Regions from separate parts of the Paenibacillus sp. FSL F4-0100 genome, predicted to be linked through region 1. Evidence: riboswitches for the same ligand, from Rfam matches in the RefSeq annotation. Region 1 holds a riboswitch; each other region holds the start of a gene.
The links. Region 1 has a riboswitch for cyclic di-AMP ahead of ehuB (ectoine/hydroxyectoine ABC transporter substrate-binding protein EhuB). Riboswitches for the same ligand answer to the same signal wherever they lie in the genome.
Positions count from the first base shown of each region.

Region 2: another riboswitch for cyclic di-AMP. It lies ahead of MHH48_RS32740 (APC family permease); the one in region 1 lies ahead of ehuB (ectoine/hydroxyectoine ABC transporter substrate-binding protein EhuB).
Region 3: another riboswitch for cyclic di-AMP. It lies ahead of MHH48_RS02410 (hypothetical protein); the one in region 1 lies ahead of ehuB (ectoine/hydroxyectoine ABC transporter substrate-binding protein EhuB).
Region 4: another riboswitch for cyclic di-AMP. It lies ahead of MHH48_RS00140 (3D domain-containing protein); the one in region 1 lies ahead of ehuB (ectoine/hydroxyectoine ABC transporter substrate-binding protein EhuB).

Region 1 is NZ_CP150303.1:6,856,390-6,861,752, reverse strand. It holds gene MHH48_RS31190 (AI-2E family transporter) at 1-706, shown strand, start outside; gene MHH48_RS31185 (ring-cleaving dioxygenase) at 946-1,893, shown strand; gene MHH48_RS31180 (flavin reductase family protein) at 1,895-2,506, shown strand; gene MHH48_RS31175 (SDR family NAD(P)-dependent oxidoreductase) at 2,694-3,437, shown strand; cyclic di-AMP (ydaO/yuaA leader) riboswitch at 3,860-4,005, shown strand; gene ehuB (ectoine/hydroxyectoine ABC transporter substrate-binding protein EhuB) at 4,356-5,210, shown strand; gene ehuC (ectoine/hydroxyectoine ABC transporter permease subunit EhuC) at 5,212-5,363, shown strand, end outside.
Region 2 is NZ_CP150303.1:7,201,716-7,207,078, reverse strand. It holds gene MHH48_RS32750 (MFS transporter) at 1-186, shown strand, start outside; gene MHH48_RS32745 (formate/nitrite transporter family protein) at 521-1,393, shown strand; gene MHH48_RS32740 (APC family permease) at 1,539-3,365, opposite strand; cyclic di-AMP (ydaO/yuaA leader) riboswitch at 3,528-3,723, opposite strand; gene MHH48_RS32735 (molybdopterin oxidoreductase family protein) at 4,206-5,363, shown strand, end outside.
Region 3 is NZ_CP150303.1:540,940-546,302, forward strand. It holds gene pruA (L-glutamate gamma-semialdehyde dehydrogenase) at 1-86, opposite strand, end outside; gene MHH48_RS02400 (proline dehydrogenase family protein) at 290-1,210, shown strand; gene MHH48_RS02405 (hypothetical protein) at 1,269-1,733, opposite strand; cyclic di-AMP (ydaO/yuaA leader) riboswitch at 1,867-2,042, opposite strand; cyclic di-AMP (ydaO/yuaA leader) riboswitch at 2,585-2,752, shown strand; gene MHH48_RS02410 (hypothetical protein) at 2,883-3,293, shown strand; gene kdpA (potassium-transporting ATPase subunit KdpA) at 3,552-5,231, shown strand; gene kdpB (potassium-transporting ATPase subunit KdpB) at 5,253-5,363, shown strand, end outside.
Region 4 is NZ_CP150303.1:26,953-32,315, reverse strand. It holds gene rsmA (16S rRNA (adenine(1518)-N(6)/adenine(1519)-N(6))-dimethyltransferase RsmA) at 1-225, opposite strand, end outside; gene rnmV (ribonuclease M5) at 222-773, opposite strand; gene MHH48_RS00140 (3D domain-containing protein) at 960-2,147, opposite strand; cyclic di-AMP (ydaO/yuaA leader) riboswitch at 2,419-2,633, opposite strand; gene MHH48_RS00135 (TatD family hydrolase) at 2,839-3,603, opposite strand; gene MHH48_RS00130 (HD domain-containing protein) at 3,699-4,988, opposite strand; gene MHH48_RS00125 (AbrB/MazE/SpoVT family DNA-binding domain-containing protein) at 5,311-5,363, shown strand, end outside.

The DNA of each region.
Region 1 (5,363 bases):
CTTTAAGGAGATATTTCCGGAGGATTCTAATCCACTTACCCAATTAACCGATTATTTGAATCAAGGCTTCACGTTCCTGACGAATTATATTATGAACCTCTTCTCGTTCGTGTCGAACTTTGCTATCGTTTTATTTACGTTCCCGATCCTGCTGTATTACATGCTGAAGGAAGGCGGGAAGTTCGGAGAGATGATTGTCAGCTTTTTGCCTAACCGCTTCAAGGAAGTGGGAGCTTCGGTACTGGATGAAATCAACAATGCCCTCAAAGGGTTCATCGTTGGACGAGTGCTCGTCAATCTGGCGCTGGGTGTCTTGATGTACATCGGCTTCCTGATTATTGGTCTTCCTTATGCATTACTGCTGACGACCGTGGCGGTTATCGCGAATTTCATACCATTTATCGGAGCTATTCTATCCTCGATCCCGATCGTGATCATCGGCTTCATTCAATCCCCTGGAACGGCGATCTGGTCGCTTGTTGTCATTCTGGCAGCTCAGCAGATTCAGGATAACCTGATTGGACCATATATCTTTGGCAAACAGCTGGCTATCCATCCGATTACGATCATTATCCTGGTTTTGGTGGGACAGGATCTCGGCGGAATTATAGGGGTTCTGCTGGTGGTACCGATTTACATGATCATTAAGATTATCGTAACGAGAGTTTATCAGCTATTCTTTAAGGAAAAATGGCAAAAAGCATAGACGGGTGATAGGCATGCGGTCGCAGCTGCATACTGAAGCCGCCTAAGAGCGTGGAAGCGTTCTTGGCGGCTTTTTGTATGCCCGAGGTTTGAAGGCGCGCTTGACAATGAGAGGAAAAATATATAATCTTAAATTAAAGATATTAACATTAAAGATTGTTTACCGACTCATAAATCATGCAATACAGGACCATGAAACGGAACAAGGTTTCGACACGAAACAATGAGGAGGCGATGAATATGGCATTACAAACGGCAGGCATTCATCATATTACCGCTTATGCACAGGACCCGCAGAAGAATGTTGATTTTTATACGGGCGTGCTTGGACTCAGATTGGTGAAGAAGACGGTGAATTTCGATGCGCCTGAGGTGTACCATTTGTATTTCGGGGGTGAGGAGGGGCACCCGGGGACTATTATTACCTTCTTTCCGTCTCCTGCTTCGCGAAGAGGGAGACGTGGAGGAGGGCAGGTTGGGTATACAACCTTTGTTGTCCCTGCGGGTGCCCTGCCTTATTGGGAACAGCGTTTACGGAGCTTCGGCGTCCCTGTCATGAAAGCATTCCGTTTTAACGAACATTATCTTCAATTCTCCGATCGCGATGGACTTTCTCTGGAGCTGGTCGAGCGGGAAGACGGACCGAAGAGCAGTTGGTCTGTAGACGATGTGACGCCGGACACAGCGATTAAGGGGTTTGGCGGTGCGGTCCTGTTCAGCAGCAAGTGGAAGGAAACGAAGATAGCGCTGGAGCAGGTAATGGGACTGACCTTCATGGGAGAGGACGTTAACTATGCGCGGTTTCAATCATTAGGGCCCTTCGGCAACGTGATTGATTTACCGATGCGGGATATCCCGTGGGGCGCCGGAGGTGCCGGAACGACCCATCATATCGCATGGCGGGCTCAAGATGAAGTTGAGCATGTTACATGGCAAGAGTGGGTGAAACAGCATGGCTTTTTGCCAACGGATATTAAGAACCGCAACTATTTCAAATCGTTATATTTCAGGGAACGAGGGGGGATCTTGTTTGAGATCGCAACCGATCCGCCCGGATTTACGGTGGATGAAGATCTGGACTCACTGGGGGAACAATTGAAGCTTCCTGCCTGGTTTGAACCGGAGCGAGCCCGTATTGAGGAAGGTCTGGAGCCTATTCAAGTCAAAATACAAGAGAGGGGTAACTGAAGTGATATCCATTGACCCGAATACCCAAAGCGAACGGGACACCTACAAGCTGCTCATCGGGAGCGTTGTTCCGCGACCGATCGCTTTTGTTACGACATTATCGGAGGACGGTGTGCTGAATGCGGCACCATTCAGTTATTTCTCCATTCTGTCCAGCAATCCGCCCCTGCTGTCCGTTTCCGTTCAGCGGAAGAACGGTACGGCTAAGGATACAGCGAGAAATGCCATGCAAAGCGGCGAGCTTGTCATCCACATCGTGGACGAAGACAACGTTGAAGCCGTGAACGAAACGGCGGCGAACCTGCCCCCGCATGAGAGTGAACTTGACCGAGCGCATTTAACCCCGGTCGTTAGCGAGGTCGTTAAAGTTCCCGGCGTTCTGGAGAGCAAGATTCGCATGGAATGCGTGCTGGAGCAGGTCGTCACTTTGAATGGAGCGGATCAGCTGCCTGGTGCCGATCTGCTGATTGCCCGCGTAGTTCGCTTCCATGTTGCGGAGGAACTTTACGAGCAAGGCCGGATTGACGCTGCCAAGTTGAAGCCTGTGAGCCGTATGGCTGGTAATATCTATGCTTCACTGGGAGAGATGTTTACAATCGAGCGGCCTGTATAACAATGGACAGGCTGGATAAGGTTAGGATGAGGCGAATATTAAGTTGTGAGCGTCCATATGCCGTTATTCGATAGGATGTTGTTCATGAAAGAAACGGGGGCTTGTGGAATATCATGCCTGGAATATGTTAACTCTACATGAATATGGAACCGATATGATGAATTCACAATATAGGAGTGGTCGACAAATGAAATTTGAATCCAAGGTTGTCATTGTGACGGGAGGCGCCAGCGGGATCGGCGAAGCAGCAGTAAGGCTTTTTGTAGAAGAGGGAGCCAAGGTTGTTATTGCAGATTATTCGGACCGGGGACAGGCTGTTTCGGATGAATTAAGAGGCGCAGGCTTTGAAACGCTGTTCGTTAAGACGGATGTGACCCAAGAACAGGAAGTTGCAAATATGGTGAAGCAGACGGTTGAGCATTTTGGCCGTGTCGATGTATTGTTCGCCAATGCAGGCATTGCTCATGATGCCCCTGCTGATCAGTTGTCGATGGACAACTGGCAAAAGACGATTGATATTAATCTTACAGGGGTGTTCCTGTGTGATAAATATGTAATCCAACAGATGTTATCCCAAGGAACCGGAGGGGCGATCGTAAACTGCGGCTCGATCCATAGCCATGTCGGAAAAGCGGGTGTTACCGCTTATGCTTCCGCTAAGGGAGGCGTTAAGCTGTTAACCCAGTCCATGGGCGCGGATTATGCTCCAAAAGGGATCCGGGTCAATGCCGTATGCCCGGGATACATCGATACTCCGCTTATTAAGGGAAGAACGGAAGCGATCACCGAGCACCTGGTCGGCCTTCATCCGATGGGCCGCTTGGGACAGCCGGAAGAAGTAGCCAAAGCCGTGTTGTTCCTTGCCAGTGAAGATGCATCCTTCATTACAGGCACAAGCTTACTGGTGGATGGCGGATATACAGCCGTATAATCCATGGACCAAAAATCCCGACACTTATCGGGGTTTTTGGTGTGCATTCATTGCTTCATAAAGCGGTTAATATATGATGCTGGCACCAGCGCTCCCGTAACTAGAAGTAAATGAGTCATAATGGGTTTTTAATGGATAATCAAAAATTTTTTTTGGTTCAGATGGAGTGTAGAAGCTTTCCACTGTTTTGGTCTAATTCATGGCATAAACTATCCATCACATGAACGAGTAAGGGAGGCATGGCAAACGCCTGCTATATAGCGAAAAATAGGTATGGGATAAAATCCCTATGTTGTAGGTGGACAGGCTTGAATGAGGCATTTTTCTAGCTTGTCATACACCCCGGAAGAATGGCATTTCTGCGTCTGAATTTCCAGAAAAAGCGGTTAAAGGGGTTTGACTTTTCCTAAACTTCCCTTTATCATGGACACACGCTTAGTTTCCGGCATACATTTTCCGGAAAGCGGGGGAACCAGTTTCACCAGGGGCGAGTCACTTAGAATCATGAGTGTAGGGTACCATCTTACCCGAGTCCGTCAGCTAACCTCGTCAGCAGTGGATGGGTCTTGCATACATAATGGATGTTCATAACAAAGGCCCTTGATTCTCTTAGGGGCCTTTTCTCTATTTTTTGACCCCCTGCTGGCGGAGCTATGTCTAAATCCCCTGTTTGGTGGTCTTTTTGTATTCTGCTAAAGAGGAGGGGCAAGGCCTGCAAATGTTTAACCAATTGAATCAGTCGGATGGCATTGGGTTTAAGCGTGCAAGGAGATGGATGAATCATCTTCCCTGAAGCCCCGACCCGTGCAAGGTGTCTGAATGTCCTTATATCCAAGTTAACATATGTGTTAACAAGGGTAATTTCAACGTGCCATTTTGTAAGGATTGCAAAGTCATAACGAAAGGTTGTGGAAGGTTTTGAAGAGAGTGCTTGTGCTGATGTTGTCAGTGACTATGGTGGTATTGCTTGCGGCTTGCGGTGACAAAGGGAGTACACTGGATCGCGCCATTGAGCAAGGGTATATCACCGTAGGTTTTGCGAATGAGAAGCCTTATGCCTATAAAGAGGCCAACGGGGAGCTGACGGGAGAAGCCGTTGAGATTGCTCGGGTTATTCTGGAGCGGCTTGGCATCAAGGAAATGAGGGGAGAGCTGACGGAATTCGGTTCACTGGTTGCCGGACTGCAGGCCGAGCGGTTCGATCTAATCACCGCAGGCATGTTCATTAATCCGGACCGCTGCTCCGCCGTATTGTTTGCCAATCCGGAGTACAGCATCGGGGAAGCCATTGCGGTGAAGCAAGGGAACCCGATGGAACTCGGAAGTTATGAGGATATTGCTAATCATGACCAGGCTAAGGTCGCCGTCATGACAGGCGCGGTTGAAATCGGCTATATGGAGAAGTCCGGTATTCCTTCAGACCGGATCATACAGGTCCCCGACCAGGCCTCGGCTATTAGCGCCCTTCAGGCAGACCGGGTACAGGCGATTACCATGACGGGACCCTCTCTGCAGGCGATGCTGGATTCGGCTAGTGATGACAACATCGAACGTGTAACTGATTTCGAGCAGCCGGTCATCGATGGAGAAAGCGTTCGGGGTTATGGAGCTACGGCGTTCCGCCAAGCGGATACCGAGTTCCAGGAGGCTTATAATGCAGAGCTGCAAAAAATGAAGGAATCAGGCGAGCTGCTGGACATTCTGCAGAAGTTCGGATTCACGGAAGAAGAGCTTCCGGGTGAAATGACGGCTGCTGCGCTTTGCGGGGAATAGCATGCCGAATTCGTGGATTGATTTTCTCCCTACGCTGCTAAAAGGGGCGGAGATCACGATTGTGGTAGCTTTCTTTTCAGCCATCCTTGCGGTCGTGATGTCCTTTGCAGCCGGGTTATGCCGACTGTCGAAGCTGTGGATCATTCGCACATT
Region 2 (5,363 bases), 350 kb from region 1:
ATGCTGCTCATCGGCTCCGGGTTTACGGGATGGTATATGTCGGCGACCTCCATTGTCGTCGTGTATTTCACGGCAGGTGCGCTCTTCCTGCTGTCGTCCTTCATTAGCATGAAGCTTCCGATCTCGAACGTTCCGGTTCAGGAGAAGGAAACGCCTGTTAGGGTAGAGACTGCCGCCGAGGCATAGGCTGCTGGTTTTGAACATGATGGTGGTATAAAGCATAGGCTTTCCGGGTTAGAACATGATGGTTGGTTAAAGCATCAACCAAGCGGTGTCGGGATCCTCTCCGACACCGCTATTTTACATGTACCGCTCGCTCGGATTCGAGCGAATGAGTCAGGGCAAATCAAGAGCAGCCAGGACAGAGGCTGTCTTGTCCCCTCTGAGGCAAGCGATCGTGATATAATTCACGTTCTTGCTATGGAGGCTGCGGTACAATATGGGTAACTGTAAACAGAAACATCAGACGCTGCATTCGAGAGATTTCAGGACGGAATGCGGGAGAAATGGGGGAGCGGCCATGGCCTATTACAAACCTGATCGCATTGCGGAGATCACCTTGGAGAACGGGGTGAAAAAAGCACATAACTCCGCCATGAACGTGATGATATTAGGATTTTTGGCGGGTGCTTTTATTGCGCTCGGCTTTTTGCTGGATATTCGCGTAATTGCCGGAGCATCGGAGGCTTGGGGAGGCATTGCCGGTTTTATAGGCGCGGCAATATTCCCTGTCGGACTGATTCTTGTATTGCTAGCGGGTGGAGAGCTGCTGACAGGCAACATGATGGCCGTGTCCCTGGCCAGATTCAAGAAGCGGATTTCCACGAAAGAAATGGTACGAAATTTAGCTCTTGTCACGGTAAGCAATATGGCAGGGGCGTTGTTCGTCGCTTATTTCTTTGGTCACGTGACGGGTCTAACAGGCAGCGGCGTTTATTTGGAGAAGCTGGTGGCCATGGCAGGTCATAAGATCGACGACAGCTTCCTGCAGGCCTTCTTGTCGGGCATCGGGTGCAACTGGCTCGTAGCGCTCGCCGTGTGGCTGTCCTACGGATCGGATCAGATGAGTGGCAAAATTCTCGGGATCTGGTTTCCGACGATGGCGTTTGTAGCCATTGGCTTTCAGCACGTGGTGGCCAATATGTTCCTCATTCCGGCAGCGATATTTGAAGGATATTACAGCTGGGGCGAGTATCTGGTGAACTTCATTCCGGTATGGCTTGGCAATTTCGTCGGAGGCGCGCTGTTTGTGGGAGCTGCCTACGGGACCGTATATTTGAAGAAGGATGATAAGGTTGAGGTCATGCTTCGCGGCGAACAAGACGCCGCACTGCCGTCTGCGCCAACTACCGGCACTGCTCAACAGGTTCATTCTGCGCAGAATGTTTCTTAATATCCCGAAGCCTGGTAAGCGTCTAGGCGGAGGAAAAAAAGCTGCGATTGACCGCTCCCTTAAGAATAGGGATCGGATGATCGCAGCTTTTTTAACGTTGTTGGCGGAGTGGATTCCTTGTATAAGTCGCAGCGGAACAAGCCCGCTATTTTTTTAAATGGTAAGGTACTGTGGTGATAATCACATCTCTCCGATACAGTAAATGTGCGCGAATGAGCAAGCTGGACTGATTGTGCAGGAAGTTATGCCAGCCCTTCTTGGGGATGAACTGCGGTATGACAACGGTAACCTGATAGTGGGATTCGCTTGCCTTCCGCTGCACGGTATCGATGAATTTGGTCAGCGGCTGAATGATGCTCCGATAAGGCGAGTGCAGCGTCACCAGCCGGATGTCCGGCTGCCACTTCTTCCATTTTTCCTGGAAGGCCGCCTCGTCCTCCCGCTCGAACGGCACGTACACCGCGATAATTTGTCCTGCTCCCAGTGATTTGGCATAATTCAGCGAGTTCTCCACTACATGCGTGATTCCCGCCACAGGCAGAATAATAACATTTCCCTCAATCGGCTTAACCGGCTCACAGGTCGTAATTCGCAGCTGGTCTGCTACGGCCTCATAATGTTTGTGGATTCGTGTGAAGATCCAAATGATCAGCGGCAGGAAAATCAAGACGGTCCACACTTGGGCGAATTTCGTGAAAAAGAAGATCATCGTCACGATAAAGCTAATGCATGCGCCGGTGGTATTAATGATCAGCTTGACGATCCATCCTTCAGGCTTTTCGCGAATCCACTTCACCATCATCCCTGTTTGGGAGAGGGTAAAAGGGATAAACACGCCGACGGCATACAGAGGAATCAGATGCTCGGTTTTGCCTTCGAAAGCCAGCAGCAACAGAATGGAGAAGAACCCAAGTATGATAATCCCGTTTGAATATCCCAGACGGTCCCCCCGGACGGTGAACATTCGGGGAATAAATTTATCCTTCGCCAGATTAACGGCAAGCAGCGGGAAGGCGGAATATCCCGTGTTGGCGGCCAGGATCAGAATGAGAGCTGTTGTTCCTTGGATAAAGTAATAAAAAACGTTTCGTCCAAAGGTATGCTCGGCAATCTGGGAAACGACAGTGACTTGCTCGCTGGGGCTAACCCCATAGTAATAGGCCAGGAATACGATGCCCGAAAATAACATTGCCAGCAAGGATCCCATCGCGACCAAGGTTTTGGCCGCATTATTCGGAGCGGGATCCTTGAAATTCGGGATGGCGTTAGAAATGGCTTCAACGCCGGTCAGGGCAGAGCTGCCCGAGGCAAATGCCCGCAGGAGCAGGAACAAGCTGAGACCGGCGACAGGCGTGCCGATCGGCGTGTGAAGCTCTGGTGATGCATGGCCTGTAGCTATGTTGAATATTCCGACGCCAATCAGGATAAACAGCGCCAGTACAAACAAGTAAACCGGATAAGCCAGTATGGTGGCCGACTCCGTAACCCCTCTTAAATTGAGTACGGTCAAACATAGAACGAACACGATGGAGATGGGCAGATTGTAGGCATGCAGTTCCGGAAAAGCCGACGTGATCGCGTCCGTCCCCGCCGATACGCTGACCGCAACCGTCAGGATGTAGTCGACCAGCAGGGAGCCGCCAGCGACCAATCCTGGATACATGCCTAAATTCCGTTTGGAAACCACGTAGGCTCCGCCGCCATGCAGATATGAGAAAATAATTTGTCTATATGATAGGATAAGTGCCAGCAATAAGACCAGGACCCCGACGGCAATCGGTATGGAATACCAATAGGCAGCCGCGCCAACGGTCATCAAGACGATCAGAATTTGTTCAGGTCCATAGGCCACGGACGACAAGGCGTCGGATGAAAGGATGGCCAGCGCTTTGGTTTTGTTCAGCTTTTGCTCGCCCAATTCCGTTGATTTAAGGGGTCTTCCGATGAGGAATCGTTTGATAGAAGATAACATGTTTTTCACCGCCGATTAAGAATAGGTACATGATGGGAACTGCTTGAAGTGAGTTCAATCGGTGTGCCTCATGTGCTGGACATATGGGCTATCTCCATTCCAATATTGATTTTTGGCAAACAAAAAACACAGGTTAGAACCCTGTGTTTGATCACAAGTTCACAACCCTCTCCATCAACGCTGACGAGGTTAGCTGTCGGATTCGGGCGGTGAGAGTCGCCCTACCTGATAATAGTCGCGGCGTAAGTACGCGCTGCATCAGGATTCACCCCATAGTATGGTTGACAGATCCTATAGGTATCCATCCATACGTGTGGTTCCCCCGCTTTCCAAATTGGAAATTAAGCGAATGTCATGTGAATATGAAGAATGATTTCGAAGCTGAATAGTATATTACGCCTGCTCAAATCTTTTGTAAAACACCCTCCAACGAAAAATTAAGCAGAATTATTTATAAAAAATGACAGATAAGCGCTTACATAAATGTGTGGCTTTGACAGGCTTTGTTTTTTGCATGTTTGCTACAGAAAGCATGATTTTCTATGATGCGTAAGGGCAAGTAGCTCAGATGTGATGCGATAGACGCTGGATACAAACAAATTCGCCATGCCGGTCTCGGGGGAGGAGACATGGGCATGGCGAATTTTTTGGGAGTGGTCCATGATTTGGCAAGGAAGAGAAAGGGTCTGGGTTCCTCTTCGTTGCTCTTGATAGGAATATACCCGGAAGGAAGTAGAGTGAAACACCCGCTCAGAAAAAAATGTAAGACTTTACTGGAGCCCTGATTTTCTTTTAAGATAAGGGGATATGATTCAGCGTGTACAAGGGGGAATGGACGAAATGACTCAAGCGATGATTCATCAGGAGAATGGTGTGTTTCCGGCGGTATGTCCGTTGGATTGTCCCGATACTTGCGGTTTGCTGCTGCATAAAGAGAATGGAAAAATCGTGAAGGTTACCGGCAATCCGGATCATCCGATGACGCAGGGAGCCATCTGTAATAAAGTCCGCAATATGGCACATCGGGTGTATCATCCCGAGCGCGTGCTTTATCCGCTGCGGAGGGTAGGGCCCAAGGGTGAGGGGGCTTTCGAGCGGATCAGCTGGGATGAAGCGATTCAGGAGATTACCGGGCGCTACAAGAAGCTGATCAAGGAATATGGCTCAGAGAGCATTCTACCATACAGCTTTTACGGCAATATGGGGATATTGAGCGTGGACGGTATGGATCGGAGATTCTTCAACAGGCTGGGCGCCAGCCGCCTGAAGCAGTCGATCTGTAATTCCGCAGGCACTGCGGGCTGGAAATCCGTGATGGGGTTTAATGGAGGCACCGTCCCGGAGGAGACCGTTCATGCCGATGTCATCATTGTCTGGGGCGGTAATATCGTCAGCACCAATATGCACCAAGTAGTGCTGGCAGAGAAAGCACGCAAGGCCGGTGCCAAGGTCATTGTGATTGATGTTCATAAGAACCAGACCGGGCAATGGTCGGATTGGTTCATTCCGCTGTTTCCGGGCACGGATGCGGCACTGGCGGTCGGCCTCATGCACATCATGTTCCGAGATGGCATGGTGAATGAGGAATTCCTCCGGCAGTATACGCTCGGGCATGAAGCCTTGCGTGAGCATGTCAAAGACTATACGCCGGAGCATGTATCCTCCATTACCGGCATTCCGGTAGAGGATATCGAGAAGCTGGCCGAGCTGTATGGCCGGACCGGTACTTCTTATATTCATATTGGTAACGGTCTTCAGCATCACGACAATGGCGGCTTGACGGTGCGCAGCATCGCGGCGCTTCCGGCCTTGACCGGACAATGGCTGAAGCGGGGCGGAGGGGCTGCCAAGTCGAATGGTGGCTACAACAGCATGGACAGCGATGCACTGGAGCGTCCGGATCTCCGGCCGAATCCGGATGCCAGGACCATTAACATGAACCGGATCGGCGAGGCGCTTGCCATGACCGAACAGCCGATTAAGTCGGTCTTTGTCTAT
Region 3 (5,363 bases), 1.4 Mb from region 1:
ACCGCGGATAGCGCAGCATCGTATAACTTGTTGTTCAACTCGTTCTTGAAGTCCAGAAATGGTTCATTCCGAAAAGGTACTCGCATGGAAGGCCCCTCCTTAACATGATATGATTCGGAGCTTTAGGTTTATGGTCCAGCTGCTGAATGCGTCATGGTGGGGTGTTTAGAATCTCTTGGTGAAAAGCTCGATGTTAGATATGTATGTCTTTCTGCATGCCGTCATGATTTTTGCATATGAGTTAAGATAGAGTGCATTTTGGTTTGCCTTTTGCAAAGGGGGAGCTCGCATGGACGGAACCGAACTTTACCGTAAAGTGATCCTGACGGTGTCCGGTAATAAATTCGTGAAGTGGTTGTCGATCAAGTACGGCCGAAAACTGGCGGGCAGATTCATAGCCGGCGATACCTTGGACGAGGCGCTGGATGAAATTGAGAGGCTGAATGAGAAGGGCATTCTCGTCACGCTCGATCATTTGGGGGAGGGTATCACGACGCTGGACGAAGCGGCCGGGTACCGGGAGGAGTATTTGAAGCTTGTAGAAGGGATTGCCAAGCGGGGAGTGAAATCGAACGTTTCGCTGAAGCCGACGCAGATGGGCATGGCACTGGACCCCGAGAAGGCTTACGAGAATATCAAGCTGGTGGCGAAAAAGGCGAAAGAGCACCGCAACTTCGTTCGTCTGGATATGGAGGATTCGCCGTATACCCAGGCGACGATAGACATGACGCTGCGGCTCCATAAGGAGGGGCTGACCAATGTGGGGACCGTGATGCAGGCCTACTTGTTCCGTACCGAGGAGGACGTCAAGAATTTAATCAATGCCGGTGTTAATCTGCGGCTCGTGAAGGGGGCGTACAAAGAGCCGGGAACGATCGCTTTTCAGCAGAAGCGGGAGGTCATTGACAACTATAAGAAATTGATCAAAATGCATTTTGATCAGGGTGCCTACGTTGCGATTGCTTCGCATGATGACAACATCATCGACTGGGTGAAGGTGTTTGCCGAGCAGAGTCACATAGACAAACAGGAATTTGAGTTTCAGATGCTGTACGGGCTGCGGATGAACGATCAGGCAGCGCTTGCACAGGACGGCTACCGCATTCGGTGTTATATGCCCTACGGAACGATGTGGTACCCGTATTTTACGCGGCGGCTGGCGGAGAAGCCGGCCAACCTGATGATGGTGCTCAAAAATATGTTCAAGTGAGCGGGGGAAAACAATCAATTGAAAGTGAAGCGAGGACGGTAGCTCTCTAGCTACTGTCCTAGAAGAAATAATACGCCTCCGAGCAGTCCATCAGGAAGGAACGCTCCAGCGGCAAGCTGCCTAACCGCTTACGGGTGATGTGCTGTTGCCGATTGGTCTCCAGATCGGCGAGCGCCGATACGGCGAGCTGCATCCGGGCGGATCCCCACTGGTGCTGCTTCTGGGCATAGCGAACGGCCTCGGTCACGGACATGCCTTTCAGCCTCGTAAAGACGGCTGCCCAGCGGACTAGATCCGTGAATTCCCTGTTGCTTGGCAGCGCATATTCGGCATAACCGGCCGCGTCTTTGCAGCTGATTTTGAACAAACCGCAGTTCCAATCTCGTTTGCTCCAGGGGATAAAGCGTTCAGCCGAGCCCTGGTCGAAACGAAATATCTCCATATGGCGGATGGGCTCTACACTTAATGCGGGAACTTCGGTTTCGATAACGGATGTCAGTGCAGCCTCGATGAATTTCGTCATGATCTACGCTCCTTTATAGGAATGTTATATGCGCGGCAAATAGGCCTGGTGAGCAGAGATCCCCCGCTCTCCAGGCCTATTTATCGTTAGAGGCCCTGTTCCAGTGGCCGCTTCCGCTTAAGGCTCGGGTGGTGTTCTCTCTCAAAACGCGCCTACGAGGTTAGCTGACGGATTCGGGCTTGAGAGCACCCTACCGCAGTGCCTGACCATCTAGGCACTTCGGATTCACCCCATTCACCAATAGAAGCTCCATTGGCGATTTTGGTTCCCCCGTCTCCCCATCAGTCGAGAGCTCAGCGTATAACGAATGTTTCGAATAGATGGATGAATCATACGCCGGAGGAAACTAAAAGTAAATGATCATATGGGACGGATACATTCCGAAAATCGATGAAAACCGTATAAGAAAACGTGTACATTCAGTCGTGTCATCGATTATCATGGCAAAATCTCGGTATCTCGATAGATTGCGATAAATACAAGAAAACAAGAGAAATACATAGTATAGAGTAGTATTCGGGAGATAATGAAGCGATACTGGTCAGTTCCTGTTCGACATAACGCCACATGTGTTTTTGCTCACATTTACTTCCTGCAGGGCCAGACGTATGATACGAACTATGAATTGACGGACATCAGCGACAGGCAAACGGGCAGCCGTTCCATGAAGGCCTACAGACAGTGTGAGAGCTCAGTTGGGCTCTTTTATGGATCGAATCTCGGGCGAAGGCGCCATGGGCCTTCGCTGAAATTGCAGGATGATGCGACTCTCACCGCTCGAACCTGATGCTGTGTTGTTTTGCCGGACCTGGATGTTTAGTCAATGGCTAATAGAATAACATGCTACTCGTTTTCAATTTTCGCTGAGTCCTTGAATGGAAAAGGAACGGGGGAACCAGTCGGGAGATGAATCTATCTCTCAGGGGTGAATCCCATGGACAAGATAACGGTCTATGGGTAGGGCGACTCTCACGCCCGAATCCGTCAGCTAACCTCGTAAGCGTATCGAGAGAGGCAACGATTGTCGTGGACTTGGGCCACGGTGTATTTCACCGTGTCCTATTAAGGAGCCTGCGGGAAGAGTTCTTCTCTTTCCACAGGCTTCTTTGTTGTTGTCTTCTCTTTCCGAACTTAGGAGGAGAACAAAAGATGGAGAAATCGCAGGAGTTTATCCTGGTATCCGCACCGAACAAGGCCGGGGAAGAATTTATCCGCCAGCTGATCTTTAAGCGCATTTCGTTTGTGGCCATAGCCAACAACCGGGTTGAACAGGAGAGGCTGCATGAGCTGGGCTGCACCAACATGATACTAATCGATACAAGGGACGAGCAAACCTGGATCATTCCCGAGTTTCCCGTCAGCAAGGTGTTTCTGTTCGAGAGCAGCTTGAATCTATGCTGCCGCTATTTACGGATTTGCCGGACCTGGACCACAGAGTCGATTTATGTGATTACCCATTCCAGCAATCCGCGATTGATATACAAAGGGCTGGGTGCCGATGTGGTGCTTCATACGAACCATCACCAGGTATCCTTCCTGATTTCGTCCATTGTCAGCTAAGGTCTTGGCTGATATCACAACGAGGTTTTAGGAGGTTATATTCATGCAGGATTTATATATGGTGCTCATATTGGGAGGAACCTACGGACTGTTCATGCTGTTCATGTCTTGGTGTGGGCGCGTGGTTTCTGAACCGGAGGCGGATTAACCATGATGATCATTTTGGTATGCACGCTCTTTATTTTTCTGTACTTGATTTATGCGCTGATTCACCCTGAAAAATTCTAGGGAGAAAGCTGAAGGAGGAAGGCATTCGCCATGGGCATTTTACAAATTGCCATCGTTATACTCGTTCTGGTGCTGCTGGTAAAGCCGCTTGGAACTTATCTATATCAGGTGTTTCGCAATGAAGGCAATGGAACGGACAGATGGTTCTCCTGGGCGGAGAAACCGATCTTCGCACTGATTGGCTTGAAAGAACGCAAGGGAATGACGTGGAAAGGTTATGCCATCAGCTTTGTGATGACGAATATCGTGCTGGTCGCGGCTGGGTATTTGATTCTGCGGTTGCAGAGAGTACTGCCCTTCAACCCGAATGGCATCGATAATATGGAATCGACCTTGTCGTTCTCTACGATCATCAGCTTTATGACCAATACGAATCTTCAGCATTACAGCGGGGAGTCGGGGTTATCCTATATGGCCCAGATGGCTGTCATTACGATGATGATGTTCACGTCTGCGGCAACCGGGCTCTGCGTGGCGATTGCTTTTATCCGGGCGGTGACTAGCAAGGGCTCAACCGTCGGTAATTTTTTTGAGGACTTCGTCAAAGCTCACACCCGGGTGTTCATCCCGGCTGCGTTCATCATTGCAATGGTACTGGTTGCACTGCAGGTGCCGCAGACCTTGAAGCCTACGCTCAGCGTCACGACGCTGGAAGGTAGCGAGCAGCAAATAGCTGTAGGGCCAGTAGCTGCGCTTGAATCGATCAAGCATCTGGGCACCAACGGCGGCGGGTTTATGGGAGTGAACTCGGCACATCCGTTCGAGAACCCGTCCCCGCTGACCAATGTCATCGAAATCCTGTCCATGTGGAGTCTCGGGGCGGCACTTCCGTATACGTTCGGTTTATTCGCCAAGAGCCGCAAACAGGGCTGGATTATTTTCTCGGTGATGATGACCTTGTTTATCGCTTTCCTGTCGCTGAACTATGCCGCTGAAACCAATGGCAATCCGGCGCTGAACCGCTTGGGCATCGATGCCTCGCAAGGCAGCATGGAGGGCAAGGAGGTCCGGTTCGGGGTTGCTCAATCTTCTCTGTTCACCACGGTGACGACCGCGGCCACGACCGGGTCGGTCAACAACATGCATGATACACTCACGCCGCTTGGAGGGATTACGCCGCTGTCCCTGATGATGCTGAACTCTGTTTTTGGCGGAAAGGGCGTTGGGCTGATGAATATGCTCATGTACGCGATATTGGCGGTGTTCCTGGCCGGTCTTATGGTTGGTCGAACCCCCGAATTTCTAGGCAGAAAAATCGAGGCGCGGGAGATGAAGCTGATTGCGATTGTTATCCTGGTGCATCCATTTATCATCCTGGCTCCGACCGCCCTTGCGCTGATGACGGATGCAGGGCAGGCAGGCATTACCAATGCGGGCTTTCATGGCATCTCACAAGTATTGTACGAATACACGTCTTCCGCTGCCAATAACGGTTCCGGATTTGAGGGTCTGTCAGATAACACGCCGTTCTGGAACATTACAACAGGACTGGTCATGCTCTTCGGCCGTTACATTTCGATGATTGCCCTGTTGGCGGTGGGCGGCTCGCTGATGCGGAAGCAATGGGTTCCCGAGACGCTTGGGACGTTCCGGACAGATAATAAGCTGTTTGCCGGCATTCTCATTGCAGTGGTTCTGATTATCGGTGCATTGACCTTCCTGCCTGTACTTGTGCTTGGTCCGATTGCTGAGCATCTGACGATCCGTTAATAGAAAAGGTGGCCTATTACCATGAATAATACGAGAAAAAAAGTGATGTCCAAAGAGATGGTTCGTCAGGCGCTCAAGGAGAGCTTCACGAAGCTGAACCCCGTCCTGATGATGAGAAATCCGGTCATGTTT
Region 4 (5,363 bases), 870 kb from region 1:
GACGGTCCCTGCCGTCTGCGCCAGCTTCTCCGTTAATGCACCGATACCAGGGCCGATCTCAAGGGCTCCCTTATCCTCATCCAGTCCTGCAGCTTCCACAATTTTATACAGAATATTCTGATCAATAAGAAAGTTTTGACCCAGACTCTTCTTGAAGGAGAATCCATGCCGTGAGATGATCTCCTTCGTCCGTCTTGGTGTTGATATATCCTCGATCCGATTCATTGGCTTACGCCCCCTTCTTCCAACTGTGCAAGTGCGGCCAGAAATTCTTCACGTGATATTTGAAACATGGCCAGTCGTTTATGGAACTGCTTGCTATTGCAATAACCGATCCCCAGCAGATTACCCATCGTCATACGCCTTGCCGCCGCTTCCGGATGAGCCGATAATCCGGCCTCCAGCATGTCCTCCAGACTAATCAGGCTCTCTCCACCCTCGAAGGAGGTATGGACCCGCTCCAGCGCACGCCGTATCGCCTCTGGCGAGGCATTCTCCACGCCGATATCCCCTTTGCGGGTAGCATCCGCTTCCGGGATAAAGGCATGCTTACAGCCGGGTACGCCCTGATCCAGGATTTTGCGGATCCGCTCCCCTGCATGGTCAGGATCCGTTAATATAATGACGCCTCTGCGCTCCTGAGCAAGCGCTATGCGTTTCAGGATTTGCTTGTTGATCGCTGATCCGCCCGTTTCGATCGTATCCGCTTCTACGGCCCGTTTAATGGCAACGGTATCGTCTCTGCCTTCCACAACAATCACTTCTTTAATCATGCGTTTGTTCTCTTCCTTCCCAAGCAAAGCCACGCTTGTACAACTTTAGATTCAACCATCTTAGCTCTGTATACTCCGTTCTTAACAAAACAAAAGAAGAGGAAACACTCCCTCTTCTTCATCATTATATATTATAAGCTAAATAGTATAGCATTAGAATGGCATTGTAAATTGGAATTCATGCGTCTAGTTCAATTCAGGTTTAACCGGACCGATCACATAAACGGTGCGGCCGCTCTTCCGGCCGAAACTCGTGGCCGATTTGAGTGAATCATAATAAACATCGATTTTGTTGCCTTTGATGGCGCCGCCCGTATCTTCTGCACGACGGAAGCCAATGCCTTCGATATAGACCCACCATCCGATCGGGATGATATTAGGGTCAACGGCGATGGTGCGCCCTTCTGTAACGCGTGTGCCGGATGCAGTGCGTGTACCGATTCCTTGTTGCTCAGAAGAATACGCCGTCATCGACACATTGTTCAATACCTTGTTGTATTTAAAATCAACGCCTGCCCGAGAAACCACGTTGTTCTCAACAGCCTTGGCGGTTGTTACTTTCTTCGTGCCGGACAATTTGGCCGGTGTGGCTTTCACATCGGTGGCGGCCGCCTGAACAATGACGGGCTTCTCCACCTTTTTCGTGCCTACGGCAATAATTTTATCCTTCGTTCTGCGCTCGACTTTTTGGGAGACCTTCGTCTTCGAAACCAGCTTGCCATTGTGGTAGACCTTCTCATAATGGTTCACCATGAGACCGGACTCGCCCCGCTGAATCACGCGGTTATCCCCTCTTTCAAGCGATGGGTCGGCTGTTTTGATCACACGGAATTCCCGGTCTTCCGTCTCCTTAACTTTTTGTTTCGTGACGCGAACGACATGGATATTCATATTGCTGGTCAGCTTCGTGTTCTGTGCCGGTTGTACTATATCTTCACCCTGGATCGTAATACCAGCCTCTTTAAGTACATGATCAACCGTATCCTGGGATGTAAATATGGTTTTAGTTGTGCTGCCTACTGTAACTTTAACTGGAATTGCCCGTTCAATGATGATCCGATCTCCATCCTGGATCGCGCCGTTTAAAGGCATCGAAATCTGATCCTGAGGACTCAACGTGATCGCTTGCTCCTCCAGCAATTCCTGCAGCAATGATCCACGTGTTTCTACTGTGGTGACACGACCATCGACGACAAGCTGAACCTCCTTGCCTGCCTGATCATGTACGACCAACGATATGAGAAGTGATACCGTAACGGCACCCATGGCACCGAGCAACATCAGTTGACGCAAATTGTCATGCTTCCATCTCAATGCGTAAGACATGCTGGATGATTGTGATTCATGGGTTTCTTCAGGTTGAAAAATGCCCACTATTCCATCCTCCTTCATAGTCCCGCCGTCTAGGTAAACGCATGAATGCATTTGACGTGACTATAGCAATTTTTCTCACAAGGCGCCCTGCTATCTATCTACACCCTGCGTCAATTCCCGTCATTTCGTCCATATACCACCACCCCTTGTTTACCAAGAGTATGATGGTCCCTTCTCCATTATTCAAAAATAAAAGAAAGCCAATGCAAGAGTACTAGAGGCTCTAACGTGGCTTCCTGATGATTAGAATCATGGAAATGGTATGCACGAGATTTCCCCTCTTATTTCGCTTACGGAGTTAGCTGTCGGGTTCGGACGTAAGAGAGACGCCCTAGATCCGGATACCCGCTCATGGCGAGATCCTTCAAATTCACCCCAAAGACCCGAAAAAGAAATCAAATACAGCTGCGTGCATTCAGACCAGTATGCACGGCGGTATCGGTTCCCCCGTTCTCCAGAATTCCGGAGATTAAGCGAGACGGTTCATGAAATATTCGGCTACGATCTGCACATCGCAGCTTCTTATCACTGAAAAGATGATATCCTGTTTACATGCAGGTTGTAAAGCAACATTCAACCACATTTTCTCATGTAAAAGGTTAAATTATTGTAATATTGACGCCTTTTCTGATTAAAAAACTTTAATTAATCGCGATTGCTCCCTTTTTCATCGCTTTTGCTCTCTTTTTCGTTAAATACCAAATCGTTCCAGTGCATTTTTGGTGGTAATTTGGGCCAATTCCTCATAAGACAACCCTCTAATCTCGGCTGCTGTCTCCGCCACCAATTTCACATAAGCGGTCTCATTTCTTTTCCCACGGAAGGGATGAGGCGTCAGGTAAGGGGAGTCCGTTTCGATCAATAATCGATCCAGCGGAACCTGCGCCAATACCTCTTTGGGCTGCTTTGCATTCTTGAAGGTAATCGGCCCGCCAAATGAAATATGGAATCCCATATCGAGACATATTTTGGCGGTTTCCCAGCTTCCGGAGAAGGAATGCATGACACCGCCCACTTCGGAGGCCTTTTCCTCCCGTAAAATTTTGATAATATCTTCATGCGCATCCCGATTATGAATGACAATCGGCATGTTCAGTTCCCGGGCAAGTCCGATCTGACGTCGAAGGACCCGGTGCTGGACATCTTTCGGGGACGTATCCCAATAATAGTCCAAGCCGATCTCTCCAATAGCCACCACTTTCTCATGACTGCATAAAGAGGCGATCCAATCCAGGTCCTGATCCTCCATGGTAATCGCATCTACAGGATGCCAGCCCACTGCCGCATATATAAAATCATAAGTCTCTGCCAGCTTCATCGTAGTCGGGATCGTCTCCCGGTTAAATCCGATATTGATCATCCGGGTCACGCCAGCTTCAAGCGCCCGCTGAATTGCTTCCTCCCGGTCTTCGTCGAATTGGGGAGCGTCCATATGAGTGTGCGTGTCGAACAACATAAGATCCACACTCTCCTTCCTGTCGTTTCTGTGTCGTATATTTTCCATTAGCTGGGTAAATTGCAGATGTACCAAGCTTTGACTATTCCTCTAGGTTAATGTTGTTGCTTGAAAACATCGGCTATCTTCTCCGGCATCTGAGCCAGCAGCGGAGTCACTTTCTCTTCCGGATAATATAGATGGTACCGTCCTTTATGAATACCGCTGATCGAGCGTACAATATCGGAAACCTCCGAGATTTCCTTCAGCTCATCATGCCGATCCAGAAGCAGAATCTGTTTCTCGTTAAGCGGCATATCGGAATGAACTTTATCATAAGGAAGATCGGTTGGAAAATCAATCTCCAGGTCATATTCCGGATGTAATCCCACGGCACGGAACGCTTGGCGTATCCGGTCGATGGTTTCCAGATCAATATTGTCGATTTCTACATATTTGTAGAGCTTTCGGTGCATGAAACGACCGCATAATTCGCTAAGGAGCTTGTCTTCCTCCTCCGTCCATTGCAGAAAGGCCGTTTGGATCAGGGCTTCATCCAGACGCAGGTATTGACTCACGTCAATATGGCCCGCAAACAACGCAGGAAGCGGTTCGACCATGAACCGAAAGGCATATCCGCTGTCATGCAGTTCCTTTGCCCGGCGAAAGATTTGGCGCAGGATGATTTCGGAGCTTCGAGTGACGGGATGAAAATATACCTGCCAGTACATCTGATACCGTGACATCAGGTAATCCTCCACGGCGTGCATGCCCGATTCCTTCACAACGACCCGATCGCGGTATGGCCGCAGCATCCGCAAGATCCGGTCAATATCAATCGTTCCATAATTAACTCCCGTATAATACGCATCCCTTAGCAAATAATCCATCCGGTCTGCATCCAGCGGACTAGTGACCAGGTTTATCACAATCGGCTTATCGTAGGTTTTGTTAATCACGGAAGCCACTTTCTCGGGGAAATCCGCTCCGAGCTCTCGCAGTACCTGATTGACGCAAGTATCCCCGAGCAGGATCCGGCATGTCCAATCCTCGTGATTCATATGAAAAGCTTCTTCTATAGAATGAGAGAAAGGGCCATGCCCCAAATCATGCAGCAGAGCCGCGCAGAGCGCAACTTGCCTTTCCTCGGCAGGCCAATCGGAATACCCCCTCCGTTCGAATTGAGAGATGATTCTTCTCGTAATTTCATAGACTCCCAGTGAATGGGAGAATCGGCTGTGTTCGGCCCCATGAAAGGTCAGAAAAGAGGTCCCAAGCTGTCTAACCCGGCGGAGTCGCTGGAATTCCGGGGTATCGATTAATCGCCAGATGATGTCGTCTTGCACATGAATATAATTGTGGACGGGATCCTTAAACACTTTTTCTTCCGAAATTGGTGAATACATTCCATCTCAACTCCTTATCGTTTCGATTGGGTTTTAGCCGATAAACACTTCTTTTGACATCTAATGTCGAACCGTGTCGAATAAGGGAAAATTGCGCTTTCCAAATCGACAAATCAAAATTCGCAGCAATAATTGGTTCGATTATGGTAATTACGTTGCTATATAAGGGTTTTATTCACTATACTTTCGTAAATAGGTTCCGATTTTTCAAAAATATAGGTTGACTGTTTTGGGAATCGTTGGTACTATAAATAACATAAAAACTAGAACTATGTCGAATTATGACTTTTTTAAATTATGGCGAGAGGGGCATTTATAAGTTATGATGAAATCAACAGGAATTGTAAGGAAAGTCGATGAGCTTGGACGGGTCGT